DNA from 3 places in the Kitasatospora sp. NPDC059327 genome. Region 1 is predicted to be linked to each of the others. Evidence: riboswitches for the same ligand, from Rfam matches in the RefSeq annotation. Region 1 holds a riboswitch; each other region holds the start of a gene.
What was found. Region 1 has a riboswitch for cobalamin ahead of ACFXHB_RS04735 (CoA-acylating methylmalonate-semialdehyde dehydrogenase). Riboswitches for the same ligand answer to the same signal wherever they lie in the genome.
Positions count from the first base shown of each region.

Region 2: another riboswitch for cobalamin. It lies ahead of ACFXHB_RS22330 (ribonucleoside-diphosphate reductase subunit alpha); the one in region 1 lies ahead of ACFXHB_RS04735 (CoA-acylating methylmalonate-semialdehyde dehydrogenase).
Region 3: another riboswitch for cobalamin. It lies ahead of ACFXHB_RS43820 (HoxN/HupN/NixA family nickel/cobalt transporter); the one in region 1 lies ahead of ACFXHB_RS04735 (CoA-acylating methylmalonate-semialdehyde dehydrogenase).

Region 1 is NZ_JBHYYB010000005.1:4,350-10,673, forward strand. Features, by position in the region: gene ACFXHB_RS04725 (hypothetical protein) at 1-176, opposite strand, end outside; gene ACFXHB_RS04730 (hypothetical protein) at 176-1,924, opposite strand; cobalamin riboswitch at 2,248-2,438, shown strand; gene ACFXHB_RS04735 (CoA-acylating methylmalonate-semialdehyde dehydrogenase) at 2,641-4,140, shown strand; gene ACFXHB_RS04740 (acyl-CoA dehydrogenase family protein) at 4,157-5,287, shown strand; gene ACFXHB_RS04745 (enoyl-CoA hydratase/isomerase family protein) at 5,287-6,324, shown strand, end outside.
Region 2 is NZ_JBHYYB010000036.1:22,566-28,889, forward strand. Features, by position in the region: gene ACFXHB_RS22320 (prohibitin family protein) at 39-923, opposite strand; gene ACFXHB_RS22325 (ribonucleotide-diphosphate reductase subunit beta) at 1,237-2,232, opposite strand; gene ACFXHB_RS22330 (ribonucleoside-diphosphate reductase subunit alpha) at 2,268-4,673, opposite strand; cobalamin riboswitch at 4,860-4,992, opposite strand; gene ACFXHB_RS22335 (hypothetical protein) at 5,655-6,324, shown strand, end outside.
Region 3 is NZ_JBHYYB010000191.1:1,582-7,905, reverse strand. Features, by position in the region: gene ACFXHB_RS43820 (HoxN/HupN/NixA family nickel/cobalt transporter) at 3-1,172, opposite strand; cobalamin riboswitch at 1,205-1,398, opposite strand; partial or broken gene ACFXHB_RS43815 (ArsR/SmtB family transcription factor) at 1,481-1,822, shown strand; gene ACFXHB_RS43810 (hypothetical protein) at 1,971-3,659, shown strand; gene ACFXHB_RS43805 (AAA family ATPase) at 3,678-5,714, opposite strand; gene ACFXHB_RS43800 (Fpg/Nei family DNA glycosylase) at 5,885-6,324, opposite strand, start outside.

The DNA.
Region 1 (6,324 bases):
AGCTGTTCGGCCAGGGCGAGGACCCGGCGGGCGAGCGCCTCCTCGTCCACCGGCGCCGACGTGGTGTGGACGGTGGCCGAGGAGTTCTCGCCGGCGGCCACCCCCGATCCGGTGATGGTGACGTTGGCGTTGCCGCTGACGTGGAATCCACCGGTGATGCGACGGTCCTCGGTCATCAGCCTTCCCTTCTCCCGCCGGCCGGTGCTCGGCCGGCCCGGTTCATGATCCTGCTGGCGGCTCCGGCGGCCACCGAGGAGTTGACGAAGTTGACGGTGGCGTTGCCGGAGGTGAACACGCCGCCGTTGTAGATCACGCTCTGGCGCTCACGGAGTTCGGAGATGTCCACCTGGTGGGCCGCCAGGAAGTCGGTGAGCGTGTCCAGGACGCGGCGTTCGACGACTTTGGAGTACATCTGGCTGTCGACCTGCTGGAAGTACCGGTGGAACTGGGGGTCGCTCGCCGTCTCCCGAAGGCTCAGCGCGGCACCGTAGTTGAACGCGCCGAGGGCGATCTGCCGGCGCCGGGCGCGTTCCTTGCGCCCTTCGGCCAGCGGGCCGCCCACCATGGCGAGCACCTTGAACGGGGCGGTCAGCAGCCGGAACGGCACGGCGGCGGCGGAGCCGCGCAGCAGGGCCAGCAGCTGCCACCAGGTGGGGCGGTCGAGCAGGTGGTCGACCTGGTGGTAGCGGCGGTGCAGCGGCGGCAGCAGGGAGACGGCGCCCTCGACGAACAGGAGGTCCCGGGCGGGGCTCAGGGAGAAGCGGACCGTGGTGCTGGTCACCAGTTCGGCGTTCCAGCCCGAGACGGTGGTCACCAGGTACGGGCGGGCCCGCCCGGCGCCGTCGTCCCGCAGCCGGTCGAGGACCGCCGGCGCCAGGGCGATCTGGGGCCGGCCCTCGGGACGGGGGAGCAGCAGTGGGCGCAGGACCGGGTCCAGGCCCTGGGCCAGGTCCGCGCCGTTGACGAAGACCCGCTCGGAGATGTCCACCCCGGGCAGTCCGAGGGCGGCGACCGCCCTGATGACCTCGGTGTCCAGCGTCTTGAGGGTGAACGGGAGCACCTGGTCGAAGGACTCGTCGGGCCGGTCCACGGCGACGGTGAAGTTCCAGCTGTTCAGCAGCCGGCCGTAGCCGAGGAAGGGCTCGTAGCCGGAGAAGACCGAGACGTTCCCCTGCTGGTCCTCGGTGGCCAGCAGGCTCAGCAGGTTCTCGTCCTGGGGCCGGGCGCTCGGTGCCTGGGCGGGGTCGAAGGCGTCCCGGCGCAGCTTGGGCCGGAGCACGCTGTAGAAGGCGATGAGCCGTTCGACCAGCACGATGCCCCAGGCGACGGCGAGGAGCGGGAGGGCGAGGGGCGGCAGGGGGATCGGGACGACGGAGTCCGAGGGGTCGGAGAGGGGCTGGTAGCCGAAGGAGGCCAGCAGGGCGATCGCGGTCAGGGCGAGCAGGACCTGGGCGGTGGTCTGCCGGGCGCGCGCGGCGAGCGCGTAGCGCAGGACGCAGACCAGGTCGACACCGGGGGAGGAGGCGATGGCGCGGTGCGTCTCCTTGAGGACGGACTCGATGGCCCGGTTGCCCAGGTCGCTCTCCAGCTGCACGGCCGCGCAGAGGTAGCGGGTGGCGTCCGTGGCCAGGTGCCGGGCCGGCGGCTGGGGGCCGGGCTGGGGCGCCGGTGTCCAGCTGCTCGACGGCGGCGGTGCCGCGGTACCGCCGGGGGCGGGGCCGGCCGGTGCGAAGGTCGGGGCCATCGACGGCATGGGCTTCACGGGCCCCGGCACGAGCGGCCCGGCCGGCAGGGGCGGCCCGGGGGGCCCGGCCGGGCCCGGGGTGTAGCCGCCCGGTCCGGCCCCGCAGGTGGGGCAGCGGGCGGTGGCCGCCGAGCAGGCCGTGCCGCAGACGAAACAGTTCCACATGTCGAATGTGCTCATCTGACCATCGCCGACCTTCGCGCGACAACGACTTCCCCGTGGGCCCGCGCGGACGCGTCGGCCGGGTACGGCGAAGGCGTCGCGCGTGCATGCCCACAGCATGTACCTGCCCGGAACGATCCGGCACCATACGCTTTCGCCGTTACCAAACAAAGACGTGATGTTGTGTCAAAGATGAATGTCCGCAGGCTAGTTGATCATCACTGCAGGGGCTTCGCCGCAGTTCGCGGCTGTCGCGGGTGGCGGGCGCGCGCGGTGGACGGTCATGGCGGCGGCGGCCGGGCGAGGGTGGCGATACGGTGCGGCTCGACCCCTGGACTTAGTAGGACGTCCAACTATATGGTCGTGGACAAGGCCCGCAGTGCAGGGAAGCCGGTGTGAATCCGGCACGGTCCCGCCACTGTGACCGGGGAGTGCGTCGTCGCAGTACCAGCCACTGGCAGCCAGCCGGGAAGGCCGGGCGGCGCGCGGTGATCCGGGAGTCAGGATACCGACTGCGGGTGTTCCGTGTTGTCCACGAGGATGGAGCAAACACGCATGGCACCGGTCTGCGCGCCTCCCGACCCTGGTGATCCTGCGACGGCCGCGGTGTGCCCGTCCCCCTGACGGTGTGCCGCGCCCGGCGGTACCCGTGTGCCCGCACCGGGCCCACGGCGGTGCCGCCGTGCCCCAGTTCCCTCGGATCCACCTGACATCCTGACGAGAGCAGGCTTGTGATGATCCGTGAGCTCAACCACTACATCGGCGGCAAGCACGTCGCCGGCACCTCCGGGGTGTTCGGCGACGTGTACGACCCCAACACCGGTACGGTCCAGGCACGTGTTCCACTGGCGAGCCGGGCCGAGACCGAGGCGGCGATCGCCGACGCCGAACAGGCCCAGGTCGAGTGGGCCGCCTGGAACCCGCAGCGGCGGGCCCGGGTGCTGCTGCGCTTCCTCCAACTGGTCGAGGCCGAGCGCGAGTCGCTGGCCCGGCTGCTCTCCGCCGAACACGGCAAGACCGTCGCCGACGCCCACGGCGACCTCCAGCGCGGGCTGGAGGTGGTGGAGTTCGCCGCCGGTGTCCCGCACCTGCTCAAGGGCGAGTTCACCGACAGCGCCGGTACCGGCATCGACGTGTACTCGCTGCGCCAGCCGCTCGGGGTGGTCGCGGGCATCACCCCGTTCAACTTCCCCGCGATGATTCCGCTGTGGAAGGCGGCGCCCGCGATCGCCTGCGGAAACGCCTTCGTGCTCAAGCCCTCCGAGCGCGACCCGTCGGTGCCGCTGCGGCTCGCCGAGCTGTTCGTCGAGGCGGGCCTGCCGCCGGGGGTGCTGAACGTCGTCAACGGCGGCAAGGAGGCGGTGGACACGCTGCTCGACGATCCGCGGGTGCAGGCGCTGGGGTTCGTCGGGTCGACACCGGTCGCCGAGTACGTCTACGCCACGGCGGCCGCGCGGGGCAAGCGCGCGCAGTGCTTCGGGGGCGCCAAGAACCACCTGATCGTGATGCCGGACGCCGACCTCGACCAGGCCGCCGACGCGCTGATCGGCGCCGGGTACGGCTCCGCGGGCGAGCGGTGCATGGCCGTCTCCGTCGCGGTGCCGGTGGGGGAGGAGACCGCGGACGCGCTGGTCGCCAAGCTCATCGAGCGGATCGCCGCGCTCAGGGTCGGCGCCTCGCACGACCCCGCGGCCGACTTCGGTCCGCTGGTCGGCCGGGACGCCCTGGAGCGGGTGCGCGGATTCCTGGACCTGGGCGTCGAGGAGGGCGCCGAACTGGTCGTCGACGGTCGTGAGCTGACCGTGCCGGGGTACGAGGACGGCTACTTCCTGGGGGCCACGCTGTTCGACCGGGTCACCCCCGGGATGCGGATCTACCGCGAGGAGATCTTCGGCCCGGTGCTGTGCGTGGTCCGTGCGGCGGACTACGAGGAGGCACTGCGGCTGCCGAGCGAGCACGAGTTCGGCAACGGCGTGGCGATCTTCACGCGGGACGGCGACACCGCGCGGGACTTCACCCGGCGGGTCCACACCGGGATGATCGGCGTGAACGTGCCGATCCCGGTCCCCGTCGCGTACCACACCTTCGGCGGGTGGAAGCGCTCCGGGTTCGGCGACCTCAACCAGCACGGTCCGGACGCGATCCGCTTCTACACCAGGACCAAGACCGTCACCTCGCGCTGGCCCTCCGGGGTCAAGGAGGGCGCGAGCTTCACCATCCCGACGATGGGCTGAGGCCGCCGTGCACACCATGACGGAGGATCAGCGCGCCATCGCCGCGACCACCCGGGACTTCGCGCGCGAGCACCTGGCACCGCACGCGGTCGCGTGGGACCGGGACAAGCACTTCCCGCTGGACGTGCTGCGCAAGGCCGCCGGACTCGGACTCGGCGGTGTCTACGTCCGCGAGGGCGAGGGCGGTTCGGGGCTCACCCGGCAGGACGGGGTGCTGGTGTTCGAGGCGCTGGCCACCGGCTGCCCCTCGATCGCGGCCTACCTCTCCATCCACAACATGGTCGCCTGGATGGTCGACCGCCACGGCACGGCCGCGCAGCGCTCCCGTTGGCTGCCCGGGCTGTGCGCGATGGACAGCCCGGGCAGCTACTGCCTGACCGAGCCGGGGGCGGGTTCGGACGCCGCCGCCCTCGTCACCCGCGCCGTCCGGGACGGCGACGGCTGGGTGCTGGACGGCGTCAAGCAGTTCATCTCCGGTGCCGGAGCCGCCGAGCTGTACGTGGTGATGGCCCGGACCGGCGGCGAGGGGCCGCGCGGGATCTCCGCCTTCGTCGTCGAACGGGACGATCCCGGGCTCTCCTTCGGTCCGAACGAGCACAAGATGGGCTGGAACGCCCAGCCCACCCGCCAGGTCGTGCTGGACGGTGTCCGGCTGCCCGCCGACCGGCTGCTCGGGGAGGAGGGCGCCGGCTTCCGGCTCGCGATGAGCGGCCTCAACGGCGGCCGGCTGGGCATCGCCGCCTGCTCGCTCGGCGGCGCGCAGGACGCGTTGGAGCGGGCCACCGGCCATCTGGCCGAACGCGAGGCGTTCGGTGCCAAGCTGCTGCACGCCCAGGCGCTGCAGTTCCGACTGGCCGACATGGCGACGGAGTTGGAGGCGGCCCGGTCGCTGCTCTGGCGGGCGGCCGCCGCGCTCGACCGGGGCGACCCCCGGGCGCCGGAGCTCTGCGCGATGGCCAAGCGGTACGCCACCGACACCGGCTTCGACGTCGCCAACGCCGCGCTCCAACTGCACGGTGGCTACGGCTATCTGGCCGAGTACGGCATCGAGAAGATCGTCCGCGACCTGCGGGTGCACCAGATCCTGGAAGGGACCAACGAGATCATGCGCGTCATCGTCGCCCGCGGCCTGACGGGAGCCGCCTGATGACCGGGAGCACCGCCGCCGACCACGCCGTCGCCGCCCGCCCGGCCGCCGACGACCCGGCCACCGACAACGGCGCCGCAGAGGTGCTGATCCGGCGCGAGGGCCGGGCGGGCCTGATCGTCCTCGACCGGCCCGCCGCGCTGAACGCCCTCACCCACGGCATGGTGCGGCGGATCGCCGCCGCACTGGAGGAGTGGGAGCGGGACGACCGGGTGGAGACCGTCGTCATCACCGGGGCCGGTGGGCGCGCCTTCTGCGCGGGCGGTGACATCGTCGCCATCCACCGCGCCGCCACCGGTGGCGATCCCAGCGCGGTCGAGGAGTTCTGGCGCGACGAGTACCGGCTGAATGCCCGCATCGCCCGGTACGGCAAGCCCTACGTCGCCGTCATGAACGGCATCGTGATGGGCGGCGGGGTGGGCGTCTCCGCCCACGGCAGCGTCCGGATCGTCACCGAGACCACCCGGCTGGCGATGCCGGAGACCGGCATCGGGTTCGTGCCCGATGTCGGGGGCACCTATCTGCTCGCCCTGGCGCCCGGCGAGCTGGGCACCCACCTGGCCCTGACCGCGGGCTCGGCGGGCGCCGGCGACGCCCTGCGCTGCGGCCTGGCCGACCACTTCGTGCCCGGCGAGCGGCTGCCCGCGCTGCTCGACGACCTCGCCGCACGGCCCGTCCACGACGCGCTCGCCCGGCACGTCGCGCCCGCGCCGCCCGCCCCGCTGGACGGGCAGCGCCGGTGGATCGACGCCTGCTACGCGGCCGGCACCGTCGAGGAGATCGTCGACCGGCTCCGGGACTGCGGCGAGCCCGAGGCGGCGAAGGCGGCCGACCGGATCACCGCCAACGCGCCGGCCGCCGTCAAGGCGACGCTCGCCGCCCTGCGCCGGGCCCGCGCCCTCGGCCCGCTGGAGGCGGTGCTGGACCAGGAGTACCGGACGTCCTGCGCCGCGCTCGCCATGCCCGACCTCGCCGAGGGCATCCGGGCGCAGGTGATCGACAAGGACCGCGCACCGCGCTGGAACCCCGCCACGCTG
Region 2 (6,324 bases), on a different contig from region 1:
CCACCGCCGCCTGCCCACCGCCGCTGTACCGGCCGGGCTCAGCGCTTGGTGGCGTCCACGATGACCGGTGTGCCGTTGGAGCCGCAGGGGCTGGCGTAGACGGGGTTCTTCTCGGCGGCGGCCTTGAACGCCTCGATGCACTGGCTCAGCAGGATCTTGTCGGTGAGCGAGTTGGCGATCGCGGTGTTGGCGGCGGCGGTGCTGTCGGCCTCGATCTTGCGCTTCTCGGCCTCGGCCTTGGCCGTGCGTACGGCCGCCTCCGCCTGGGCGGTGGTCTGGTCCTGCTGGATCTTCTGGTCGATGGCCTTCTGCAGGCCGTCGCTGGGGCGGACGTTGCGCAGGTTGACGCCGTTGACGAGGATGCCGCGCGGGGCGAGCCGGGCGGTGATCAGCTTGTCGATCTCGGAGGCGACCGCCTCCCGCTGCGAGCTGTAGCCCTCGACGCTGGTGTGGCGGGCGAAGACGTTGCGGACGATCTCCCGGCTGTCCGGGTAGACCAGGCGCTGCTGGACGGCGTCGGCGCTGCCGGCCAGCTTGAACAGCTCCGAGGTGTGCTCGGGGTCGATCGACCACTTCACCGTGAGGTCGGCGTACAGCACCCCGCCCTCGGAGGAGCGGACCTCGACGGTGGAGTCGCCGGTCAGGTCGAGATCGACGGGCCGGGTCGAGAAGGTGGTCACGTCGGTCAGCGGTGACTTGAAGTGGAGCCCGGGCTGCCAGGTGCGGCCGACCTTGCCGAGGCTGGTGGGCACCGCGACCTCGGTCGGCTCGACCACGTGGACGAAGGTGGTGAGCCCCAGCAGCAGTCCGAGGGCGCCGGTGAGGATGCCGCTGAGGGTGAGCGGCCAGGAACCGACCTTGCGCCACCGCAGGAGGAGCAGGCTGACGCCGACGGCCAGGAACAGCAGGGACAGGATGAGCATGGTGGGGTCCCTCGGACTGGAGTGATCAAGGCGGACGGCCGCAGCCTAGGAGCCCGGTCCACACTCCGAGGCGGCTTCAGATGATGTTCATATGATCAGCCCCTCGCATTGGCCATCGGCGTCCGCGAGGTGGGCGCCGGGGCCGATTCCGGTGGCCCTTCGGCCGACCGGAAACGCCAGTGGTGCCCCGCACGGGCTGTGACCGTGCGGGGCACCACGGGGGCGACGCTGTTCGGATCCGACGGCCGGGCCGCCGCCGGTGAGGTCGCCGACCTCACCGGCGCCGGCGCGGCCGCCTGCGGAGCGGGGCGCTCTAGAAGTCGTCGTCGAAGGCGACGGAGCCCTCGACGGCGACCTGGTACGCCGACACCCGGCGCTCGAAGAAGTTGGTCAGCTCCTGGACGTTCTGCAGCTCCAGGAACCCGAACGGGTTGGTGGAGCCGTAGCGGATCGGCAGGCCGAGCCGGGCGAGGCGCTGGTCGGCCACGGCCTGCAGGTACTCGCGCATGGACTCGGTGTTCATGCCCGGCAGGCCGTCACCGCAGAGGTCCTGGGCGAACTGGAGCTCGGCCTCGACGGCCTCCTCCAGCATCTCCGTCACCTGCTGGGCCATCCTGTCGTCGAAGAGGTCGGGCTCCTCCTCGCGCACGGTGTCGACCACCGACATCGCGAAGTCCATGTGCATGGACTCGTCGCGGAACACCCAGTTCGTCCCCGTCGCCAGGCCGTGCAGCAGGCCGCGGCTGCGGAACCAGTACACGTACGCGAAGGCGCCGTAGAAGAACAGGCCCTCCACGCAGGCCGCGAAGCAGATCAGGTTCAGGAGGAACGCGCGGCGGTCGTCCTTGCTCCGCAGCGAGTCGATGTGGTCGACCGCGTTCATGTACTTGAAGCAGAACTGGGCCTTCTGGTGGATGGAGGGGATGTTCTCCACCGCGGCGAAGGCCGCGTTGCGGTCCTCGGGGTCGGGCAGGTAGGTGTCGAGCAGCGTCAGGTAGAACTGGACGTGCACGGCCTCCTCGAACAGCTGCCGGGACAGGTAGAGCCGGGCCTCGGGGGAGTTGATGTGCTTGTAGAGGCTCAGCACCACGTTGTTGGAGACGATCGAGTCACCGGTCGCGAAGAAGGCGACCAGCCGGCCGATCATGTGCCGCTCGCCCTCGCTGAGCTTGGCGAGGTCGGCGACGTCGGAGTGCAGGTCCACCTCCTCGACGGTCCAGGTGTTCTTGATCGCGTCCCGGTACCGGTCGTAGAACGACGGGTAGCGCATCGGGCGCAGGGTCAGCTCGAAGCCGGGGTCGAGCAGCATCTTCTCGCGGTCGGGCCGGTCGTCGGGGGTGGTGCTCACTGGCAGGCCTCGCAGGACTCGGGGTTCTCCAGGGAGCAGGCCAGCGCGGCCTCCTCCTCCGGGCTGAGGGTCGGGGACGCCACCGGCACGGGCGCGGCGGCGCGGGCGGTGCCCGAGGCGGCCTGGGCGATCCGGGTCGCCGGCCGCGACCGCAGGTAGTAGGTGGTCTTCAGCCCGACCTTCCAGGCGTACGCGTACATCGAGCTGAGCTTGCCGATGGTCGGCGCCGCCATGAAGAGGTTCAGCGACTGGCTCTGGTCGATGTACGGCATCCGGGCGGCGGCCAGGTCGATCAGCGCGCGCTGCGGGAGCTCCCACGCCGTGCGGTACAGCGAACGCACCTCGGCGGGCAGCCAGTTGAGGTCCTGCACGGAGCCGTTGGCGTCGCGCAGCGCGTCCCGGGTCTGCTGGTCCCAGACCTCCAGCTCCTTCAGCTCGCGCACCAGGTACGGGTTGACCTGGAGGAACTCGCCGGAGAGGGTCTCGCGCTTGAACAGGTTGGAGACCTGCGGCTCGATGCACTCGTAGACACCGGCGATCGAGGCGATCGTGGCGGTGGGGGCGATGGCGAGCAGCAGCGAGTTGCGCAGACCGGTCTCGGCGATCCGGGCGCGCAGCGCCTCCCAGCGCTCGGCCCACTGCGGGGCGGCCGAGCCGAAGTGGTCGATGTGCAGCTCGCCGCGGGCGGCGCGGGTCTCGCCGTACGCCTCGTGGCGGCCCAGCTGCTCGGCCAGGTCGGCGGAGCGCTCGTACGCGGTGAGCATGATGCGCTCGGAGATCAGGGTGGAGAGGGTCTTCGCCTCGGCGGAGTCGAAGTCCAGGCGGAGCTTGAAGAAGACGTCCTGCAGGCCCATCACGCCGAGGCCGACCGGGCGCCAGCGCGAGTTGGACGTGCCGGCCTCGGGGGTCGGGTAGAAGTTGATGTCCACCACGCGGTCGAGGAAGGTGACGGCGGTGCGGACGGTGGAGTCCAGGCGCTCCCAGTCCATCGCGTTCAGCAGGTCGGCGGCGGTGGCACCGGCGGCGACGTGGGCGCCGAGGTTGACCGAGCCGAGGTTGCAGACGGCGGTCTCGGAGTCGTCCGTGACCTCCAGGATCTCGGTGCAGAGGTTGGAGCTGTGCACCGTGCGACCGGGCAGCGCGGTCTGGTTGGCGGCGCGGTTGGAGGCGTCCTTGAAGGTCATCCAGCCGTTGCCGGTCTGCGCCAGGGTGCGCATCATCCGGGCGTAGAGGGTCTGCGCGGGGATGGTGCGGACGGCCTTGCCGGCCTGCTCGGCCTTCAGGTATGCCTCGTCGAAGTCGGCGCCCCAGAGGTCGACCAGCTCGGGCACGTCGGCGGGGGAGAACAGCGACCAGTCGGCGTCGGCGTTGACCCGGCGCATGAACTCGTCCGGGATCCAGTGCGCCAGGTTGAGGTTGTGGGTGCGGCGCGCCTCCTCACCGGTGTTGTCGCGCAGCTCCAGGAACTCCTCGATGTCCGCGTGCCAGGTCTCCAGGTAGACGCAGGCCGCGCCCTTGCGCCGGCCGCCCTGGTTGACCGCGGCGACCGAGGAGTCGAGGGTGCGCAGGAACGGGACGATGCCGTTGGACTTGCCGTTGGTGCCCCGGATCAGGCTGCCGCGCGAGCGGATCCGCGAGTAGGACAGGCCGATGCCGCCGGCGTGCTTGGACAGGCGGGCGATCTGGGCGTACCGGGAGTAGATCGAGTCCAGGTTGTCCAGCGGCGAGTCCAGCAGGTAGCAGCTCGACATCTGCGGGTGCTTGGTGCCCGAGTTGAAGAGGGTCGGCGAGGAGGTCAGGTACTCCAGCCGGCTCATCAGGCCGTACAGCTCGGCGACCTCGCGCACCGACTGCTCGCTGTCGCCGACCGCCAGGCCGCAGGCGACACGGAGCAGGAACTGCTGCGGGGTCTCGACGACCTTGCGGGTGATCGGGTGGCGCAGCAGGTAGCGGGACTGCACGGTGCGCAGGCCGAAGTACTCGAAGCGGTCGTCGCCCTCGGGGTCGATCAGCGCGTCGAGGGCGGCGGCGTGCTTGCGGACGAAGTCGGCGGTGCCGTCGCCGATCAGGCCCTCGGCGTGGCCGACCGCGATCGAGTCCGCGAAGGAGACCGAGCCCTGGCTGACCGCCTCGTCGACGATCTCCAGCGCGAGCAGTCGCGCGGCCAGCTTCGAGTACTGCGGGTCCTCGGCGATCATCGACGCTGCGGCGTCCACGGCCAGCCCGCGCAGCTCGGCGAAGTCCGAGCCGGCGTGGCGGCCGCGCAGCGCGGCGGCGGCGACATGGCCGGGGTCCACCTGGGGGAGGTCGGCGCTGCGGTCGGTCAGCAGCCGGAGCAGCGTGCCACCGGGGTCGGACACCGTCGGGTCGACGGGGGCGGAGCTGGAACCCTGGGCGGGCAGGGTGACTGAGGCAGCGGTGGTCAAGGCGCTCTCTCCTGGCGGCGATCGGCGTCGGTGGCTCGGGGCCGGGCCGTTCGGGGCAGGGGAGCACGGCGCGACGACCGGACGGCGTCGCGCGACGGTGGCATCCCCGGCCCGCCCGCGAGGCCCGGAAGTAGTACTGCTGCGGAAGGCCTCTGCGGGGAGGCCGGGCGGCACGCCGTCGCCAGGTATTCGGACTCGCGGGCTCTCTCGGAGCCGCCCGCACACCGCTGCGGGGCAGTCCCGGATTCGCACCGGGTTCCCCTGCGTCGACAGCAGGGACGAGCATACATCTAGTGGTGTCTGCTCGATGCGACCCCACATGTTGTGCGGCATCGCGTGTCGACGTCCTGGTCGGTGGTACCGGCGCGGGCCTGTTCCGGGCCTGCGCCGGGGCTGTTCGGGGCTCCGGGGAGCTGCGGCGACCCGTGCGCCGGGGCCTGTTCCAGGGTGGCTCCAGGGGGCCTTCACGGGCCGCCGTGACGGTTGTCACCGGGTGGCCGCGGCCCGCCGGGTGTCCGGATTCGGGAACGGAATGGTCACCGGGCCGACCTGCCGTCAGGGGCATGCCCTACGATCTCGGCTCATGAGCGAGCGGAGCGAGCGAATCATCAACATCAGCGCGATTCGCGAAGCGACCGCCGAGCGCAGTGAGGTGGGCGCATGAGCGACGGAACGGGCGCGCCCGGGGAGTGGGCCGGTCAGCCCGCCTCGCCGGGTCAGCAGCCGCCCCCTCCCGCCGGGCCGGGGGGCGCACAGAACCAGCGGCAGCCGGGCACGTCCGGACCGCCACCGCAGGGCCCGCCGCCCGTCGGTGGTCCCGTCGTGCCGCCGGCTCCCGCACCGTACCCCGGTGCGCCGCAGCCGGTGCCGCCGGTCCCGGGCGGGTTCGGCCCGCCGCCTGCCTCGTACGGGCCGCCGGCGCCCGCGCCGCAGCCGGCCGTCCCGCCGGTGCCCGCGGTGCCGCAGCCGCCGGTGCACGGCCGGCCGCCCGCGCCGCAGCCGGTCCCGCACCAGCCGCCGCCGGCGCAGCCCCAGCCCCATCCGCACCAGCCGCCGCAGCACCAGTGGCAGCCGCAGCCCCCGCAGCCCCAGCCCCCGCTGCAGCACGCCGAGCCGGACTGGGCCGCCCTCGCGGACCGCAACGAGGCGGAGGCCAGGCGCAAGGGCCGGACCCGGATCATCGGGGCGGCGGTCGCCCTCCTGGTGGTCGGCGGCCTGGTCGCCGGCGGCCTGCTGCTCCTGAACAAGGGCGACGACAGGAAGCCGGTCGCCGAGCCCACCACCACCGCCACGGCGGGCACCCAGCAGCCGGCGCCCACGCCCTCCGGCAAGGCGTCCCCGACGGCCACCCCGAGCGCCACGCCCGAGGACCCGTCGAAGCCGCTCTGGGAGGCCGGCACCGACCCGGCGCCGCAGGACGCGGCGGCGCTCTTCTCGGCGCTCACCGTGACGGTCAACGGCGCCACCTGGAACCGCACCGTGGTCTCGCTCGACTCGCCCTGCTGGGACGGCAACTCCACGGTCGGCGGCCTCGGCAAGATCCTCGGTGACCAGGGTTGCCGCCAGGTGCTCCGGGCCACCTACGTCTCCGGCGACAGCGCCGTGACGGTCGGTGTCGCGGTCTTCG
Region 3 (6,324 bases), on a different contig from region 1:
GGCTACCTGGCGAGGTCGGCGGCGTCCTCGGCCGCCGTCCCCTGGGCGGGCACGTCACCCGGGGGCCGCGTGGACCGCGGGCTCCAGCGCCGCTCGACGCCGGCCAGCCGCCAGTAGGCGATCGCCGCCGCCCAGACCACCACGAACAGCCCGACGATGACATAGCCGACGTTGTCCAGCGAGAGGTCCGCGATCCAGCCGCTCACCGGGTCGGTGAGGTCCAGCTTCTCGTGCAGCACCCCGACCAGCTCGATGGTGCCGATGATGAAGGCCACCGCGATCGACAGCCCGGTGATGGTCAGGTTGTAGTACACCTTGCGCACCGGGTTGGAGAACGCCCACTGGTACGCGAAGTTCATGAACGTCCCGTCCAGCGTGTCGAACAGGCTCATCCCCGCCGCGAACAGCAGCGGCAGGCAGACGATCGCGTACCAGGGCAGCCCGGAGGCCGCGCCGGAGCCGGCCATCACCATCAGCGTCACCTCGGTCGCGGTGTCGAAGCCGAGGCCGAGCACCATCCCCACCGGGAACATCTGGCCGGGCCGGGTGATCGAGCGGGTCGCCCGGTTCAGCACCCGGGCCAGCAGGCCGCGCGAGTTGAGGTGCTCCTCCAGCTCCGCCTCGTCGAAGCGGCCCGCGCGCATCGACCGGAACACCCGCAGGATGCCGAACAGGGCGGCCAGGTTGAGCGCGCCGATCAGGTACAGGAAGGCACCGGAGGCCGAGGTGCCGACCACGCCCAGCCACTGGTGGGTGGGGGACTCGTCGTCCATCAGCGTGTTGGCCAGCTGGGCGCCGCCCGCCACCAGGGCGGCCATCAGGACCACCATCGAGGAGTGCCCGAGGGCGAACCAGAAGCCCACCGAGACGGGCCGCTTGCCGTCCGCCATCAGCTTGCGGGTGGTGTTGTCGATCACCGCGATGTGGTCGGCGTCGAAGGCGTGCCGCATGCCGAGGGTGTAGGCGGTGATCCCCAGGCCCACCCCGAAGACCTGCGTACCGACCGCGTAGCCCTCGGGTGCCACCAGGAAGAAGAGCGTCCCGAACGCCACCACGTGCATGGCCAGGATCACCCCCATCAACCCGGCCGTACGGATGGTGTCCTCGCGCTTCCAGCGGAAGGTGGGCAAGGCGGACGGCGCCGCGGGGGCGGCGGTTTCGGGCAGGGTCATCGTGGGATCACGCTCCAGCACCTCGTGGAAAGTCGTTCGTGAGATGCCGTGGCCGGTCTCCTGGCTTACGGGGCTCCCGTGCCCGCCTTCCCGGGCGCGCGAGGCACCCAGTGGCGTCGTGGGCACGGACGACTCCCCCGATCACAGTGGCGAGGGCCGCTCCGGACTCCGGACTCCTGAGAGTCCGTCACCGGTCTTCCCGAGCACCACGGCGGGCAACACCGTAGGGTCCCCCGCCACACCCTTGCAAGGCTGCGCACCTGCGCAGGTGTCCGGAATCACAGCCCCGGGGCTGCGAGAATGTCCGCATGCATCTCGTACCGGCCGACCGCGCGGGCCACCGCACCATCGACGGACACCGGGTCTGCGAGGCCATCGCCGCGATCGGCGACACCGGGCACGTCCGGTCCTGGGCCGAGCGGTTCTCGCTGCTCGCCGACCCCGGTCGGCTCGCCCTGCTGCTCGCCCTGCACCGGGCCGGCCCGCTCGCCGTCACCGACCTGGCGGTCGCCACCGGTATGCGCGACCCGGCCGTCTCGCAGGCACTGCGGCTGCTGCGCACGGCGGGCGTGGTCACCGGCGACAAGGACGGGCGGGTGGTGCGCTACCGGCTGCTGGACGAGACTATGCGCCCCCTGCTGGACGCGTGCGCCGCCGCCGAGCACCACGAACCGGCCGACGCGCCCGAGCACCACCGGCCCACCGCCCCGGCCGGGCCCCACCGGCCCACCGCCGCGGCCGGCTGACCCACCGTCCGGCCACCGCCCCGGCACGCACCCGGATGAGTACGATCATCGCGTGCTGATCCGCCGCAGGCCCCGGGGCCGGGCCTGGCCCGACGACGACCGCTGGAACACCCGGCCGGTCGAGGCACGCGTCCTCGCGGTCGTCCGCACCCTCACCTCCGCCACCCGCGTCCTCGACGTGCTCACCCTGCTCCGCGACCGCGACGGCATCCGCTTCTACCTCACCGTCAACCCCGGCTCGGCCTTCACCGCCGGACTGGACGCGTTCCTGCGCGACCTGCCCGGGTTCACCCTCCTGGACTGGCGGGAGGCCACCCGGCACCGCTTCGACCTGGCGGTCGCCTGCGCCGTCCACTCCTCGATGGGCCGGCTGGACGCCCCGCTGATCGTCCTGCCGCACGGCGCCGGCTACAACCGCCTGGTGTCCCAGTCCACCGGGGACACCGTCACCGCAGCCGGCCTCTCCCGCCGCGAACTGACCCACCGCGGGAAAGCGTTCGTCGACGTCCTGGGCCTCTCCCACGAGGAACAGCTGGACCGGCTGCGGATCTCCTGCCCGCAGGCCCTGCCGCACGCGCGGGTGGTCGGTGACCCGTGCTTCGACCGGATGCTGAACAGCCTCGACGCCCGGGACGGCTACCGGGCCGCGCTCGGCGCCGTGGACGGCCGCCGGCTGGTCGTGGTCAACTCCACCTGGAGCGAGCACTCCCTGTTCGGTCGCCACCCCCGGCTGCCGCTGCGGCTGGTCGACCGGCTGCCCGCCGACGAGTACGCGGTCGCCGTCGTCCTGCACCCCAACATCTGGGCCCGGCACGACCCGAGGGCCCTGCTCGCCGCCGCCGAACAGTCCGGGCTCCGGCTCGTCCCGCCGCACCGGGGTTGGCAGGCCGCGCTGGTCGCCGCCGACTGCCTGATCGGCGACCACGGCTCGGTCTCCTTCTACGGCGCCGCGCTGGAACGCCACACCCTGCTGGCCGCCACCGGCGCCGAGGAGCTCGACCCGCGCTCCCCCGGCTACGCCTTCGGTCAGGCCGCGCCACCGCTCGACCCCGACGGCGATCTTCTCGCCCAGCTCGAACAGGCCCTGGCCGCCCACGATCCGGCCGCCCTGCGACCGCTCACCGACCGCTCGCTCGGCGCACGCGGGCAGTCGGCCCGACTGCTGCGCCCGCTGCTCTACTCCCACCTGGCACGGCTGGACGAACCGTCCGACGAACCCCGTCTGCCGCCCTACCCCGTGCCGCGCCCGCTTCCGGGCACCCCCCGCGGCCCGTCGGCGTACGACGTCGAGGGAACGGTCTCCGGCAGCGAGGTCGCCCTGCGGCGCTACCCCGTCGGGCCGGACCACGGGCCCGCGCGCGGCATCTACGCGGTCGCCGCCGAGGAGCACCGGCTCGAACTGCGCGACGTCGCCGAGGTGCTGGCCCGCACCGAGGTCCGGGCCGAGCTGCCCGCCGAACGCTGGCTGGCCGAGGCCTTCCGCTCCCCCGGGCTCGGACTGGCGGTGGCCGCGCTCGGCAGGAGCCGCCACCTGCTGCGGCTGCCCGCCGGTCTGCTGCTGGAGGCCCGTGCCGAACGGCCGTGGGGAGCGCCGAAGCCACTGCTCGACCCGCTGCTGCTCGGCGCGGCCGTGGCCCTCTGGCTCCACCACGGCTCGGACCCGGCGACCCTGCCGCAGAGCGGGCTCACCGTCCGCACGGGCGAGCGCCGCGTCCGGGTCACGTTCACCGCCCCGCCGTGACGGCGCTCGGCGGCCCGGCTACGCCTCGCGCCCGCCGAGGACGCCGGCACGCCCGCGCAACTCCCGCAGCCGGGCCCGCGCACCCGCGGCCAGCGCCCGGTCGCCCAGCTCCTCCGCCAGGTCGCCGAGCAGCTCGCGGGCCTCGGCCTCCTTGACCAGCTCGTCCCGTGCGGCGGCCCGGTCCGCGGCCGAGCTGACCAGCCGCACGGCTTCGGCCGGCTGCCCCAGCGCCCGGAGCGCACGCCCCTGGGCGAGCGGCAGCTTCACCAGCATCGAGCCGTCCCGCGTCCGCTCGGCCAGGACGGCCGCCTCGGCCAGGACGGCCAGCGCCGCCTCCGCGCGACCCGCCGCGACCAGTGCCCGGCCCAGCTGGTAGCTCTGCACCACCACGCCGTGCGGGTCCCCCGCGTTGGCCTCCCGGGCCCGGGTGAACAGCTCCACCGCCCGCTCCGGCCGCCCGTCGGCCAGGCAGAGCAGTGCCTCGGTCTCGACCAGCACGCCGGCCAGTCGCGGGTCGTCCACCAGCGGCAGCAGCTCGGCCGCGGCGGCCAGTTGCTCGGCCGCCGCCGGGTAGCGCCCCAGCTCGTAGTGGGCCCGGGCCAGCTGGTTGCGCATCCGGATCCCGGCGTCCGGGCGGTTGTCCCACTGCGCCGACTCGACGCCCAGGAGGTGGGAGGCGATCCAGTCGCCATAGTGCTTCCGGCCGTGGTACAGCGGCCAGAGCGACTCGCAGAGCCGCCAGACCTCGCCGTGCCAGCCCTGTTCGGCGGCCGCCGTCAGGACCGCCAGCAGATCGGCCCGCTCGACCTGCAGCCAGGCCATCGCCGCGGCCGGGTCGGCGAAACCGGGCACCGACGGCTCCGGGGGCTCCTGCAGCCGCATCCGGTCACCGAGCGCCCGGTCGGCCGCCGCCGCCCGGCCCCGGTAGTGGGCCACGATCCGCCGCAGCGACTCCTCCCGCCCGGGGTCGGCCCGCGCGCGGCGCCGGGCGTGCAGCCGGACCAGGTCATGAGTGCGGTACCGCTCCGCCGGGTCCGCGCTCTCGTCCGCCACCGGGCGCAGCAGATGGGCCCGCACCAGCTCGCCGAGGGCCTCGCCGGCCCGCTCGACACCGGCCGCCTCGGCCAGCTCGGGGGTCAGGTGCCAGCCCGGGTGCAGCCCCACCAGGTGGTAGAGCCGGCGGGTGTGCGCGGGGAAGTGCGCGTACACGGCCTCGAAGGGTTCGACCACGGAGCCCTCCCGGTGCTCGATCGCGGCCAGCCGGCCGGCCTCGTCCGCCAGTTCGGTCACCACCCGCTCCACCGGCAGTCCGCTGCGGGTGATCAGCTCGGACCCGACCGCCTGGAGTGCCAGGGGCAGTCCGCCGCACAGCCGCACCAGGTCGTGGAGCTGCTCGTCGGTGCCGCGCCCCGGGCCGAGCCAGCTGCGGACCAGCTCCGAGCCGGCCTCCGGCCGCAGCGGCTCGACATCGAGCAGCGTCGCACCCACCATCGCCAGGCCCGGCAGTCGCGCCCGCCCGGTGACCACGACCAGCCCGGCCGTCGGGAGCAACGCCCGGACCTCCGAGGCGTGTTCGACGTTGTCGAGGAAGACCAGCAGCCCGCCCGCCGAGGTGACCGTCCGGAACAGCGCCGCGCGCTCGGGCAGCCGCTCGGGCACGAAGTCCCGGTGGACCCCGAGCCCCCGCAGGAACCCGCCCAGCACCTCGCCCAGGTCGACGCCGCCCTGGTGGCGCACGGTGGTGAGGTCCGCGTACAGCTGGCCGCTCGGGAAGCGGCGGGCGTGCTCCTCGGCCCACCGCGCGACGACCTCGGTCTTTCCGACGCCGCCGAGCCCGGTCAGCGCGACGACGGACGGCCGCGTCGGCCCGGTCCGCTCCAGCGCGGCCGTCAGCGCGGCGAGTTCCGCGCCCCGGTTGACGAACGCGCCGCTGGACGGCCGGATCTGGCGGGGTACCCCGGGGGGCGGCGCCGGCGCCTGGACGAAGGTGTGCGCCTGCACCACGTTGCCGTGCACCGTGCCCGACACGATGTTGGTCGCCTCGTAGCCGTCCATCCGCCGCTCCCTCCGCACCGGCCCTCAGCCTACGGTGGTTCCTGAGCCCGCATCATCCCTCCCGCACCGGCCGGGCGAACCGATCGGGCGAACCGGTCGGGCGAACCGGTCGGGCGGGCGCCCGGCCCGCGCGGGCCGCTCAGGGCGGCGGGCCCGGGTGAGCGGCCCGGCTACGTCCGCTGGCAGGCGGGGCACCAGAACAGGTTGCGCGAGGCGTGCTGCTCCGTCCGCACGTCGGTGCCGCAGACCAGGCAGGGCAGGGCGGCCCGGCGGTAGACGTACACCTCGCCGCCGTGGTCGTCCACCCGCGGGGGCCGCCCCATCGCCTCGGGGGTGTGCTCGGGCCGGACGGTGTCGATCCGGCCCGCGCCGACGCCCTCCCGCATCAGCGCGACCAGGTCGGCCCAGACGGCCTCCCACTCGGCCCGGGTGAGGTCGCGCCCGGCCCGGTGCGGGCTGATGCCGTGGCGGAACAGCACCTCGGCCCGGTACACGTTGCCGACGCCGGCCAGCACCTTCTGGTCCATCAGCAGCGCGGCGACCGTCGTCCGGCTGCCGGAGACCCGCCGCCAGGCAAGCTCCGGATCGGCGTCGGCGCGCAGCGGGTCGG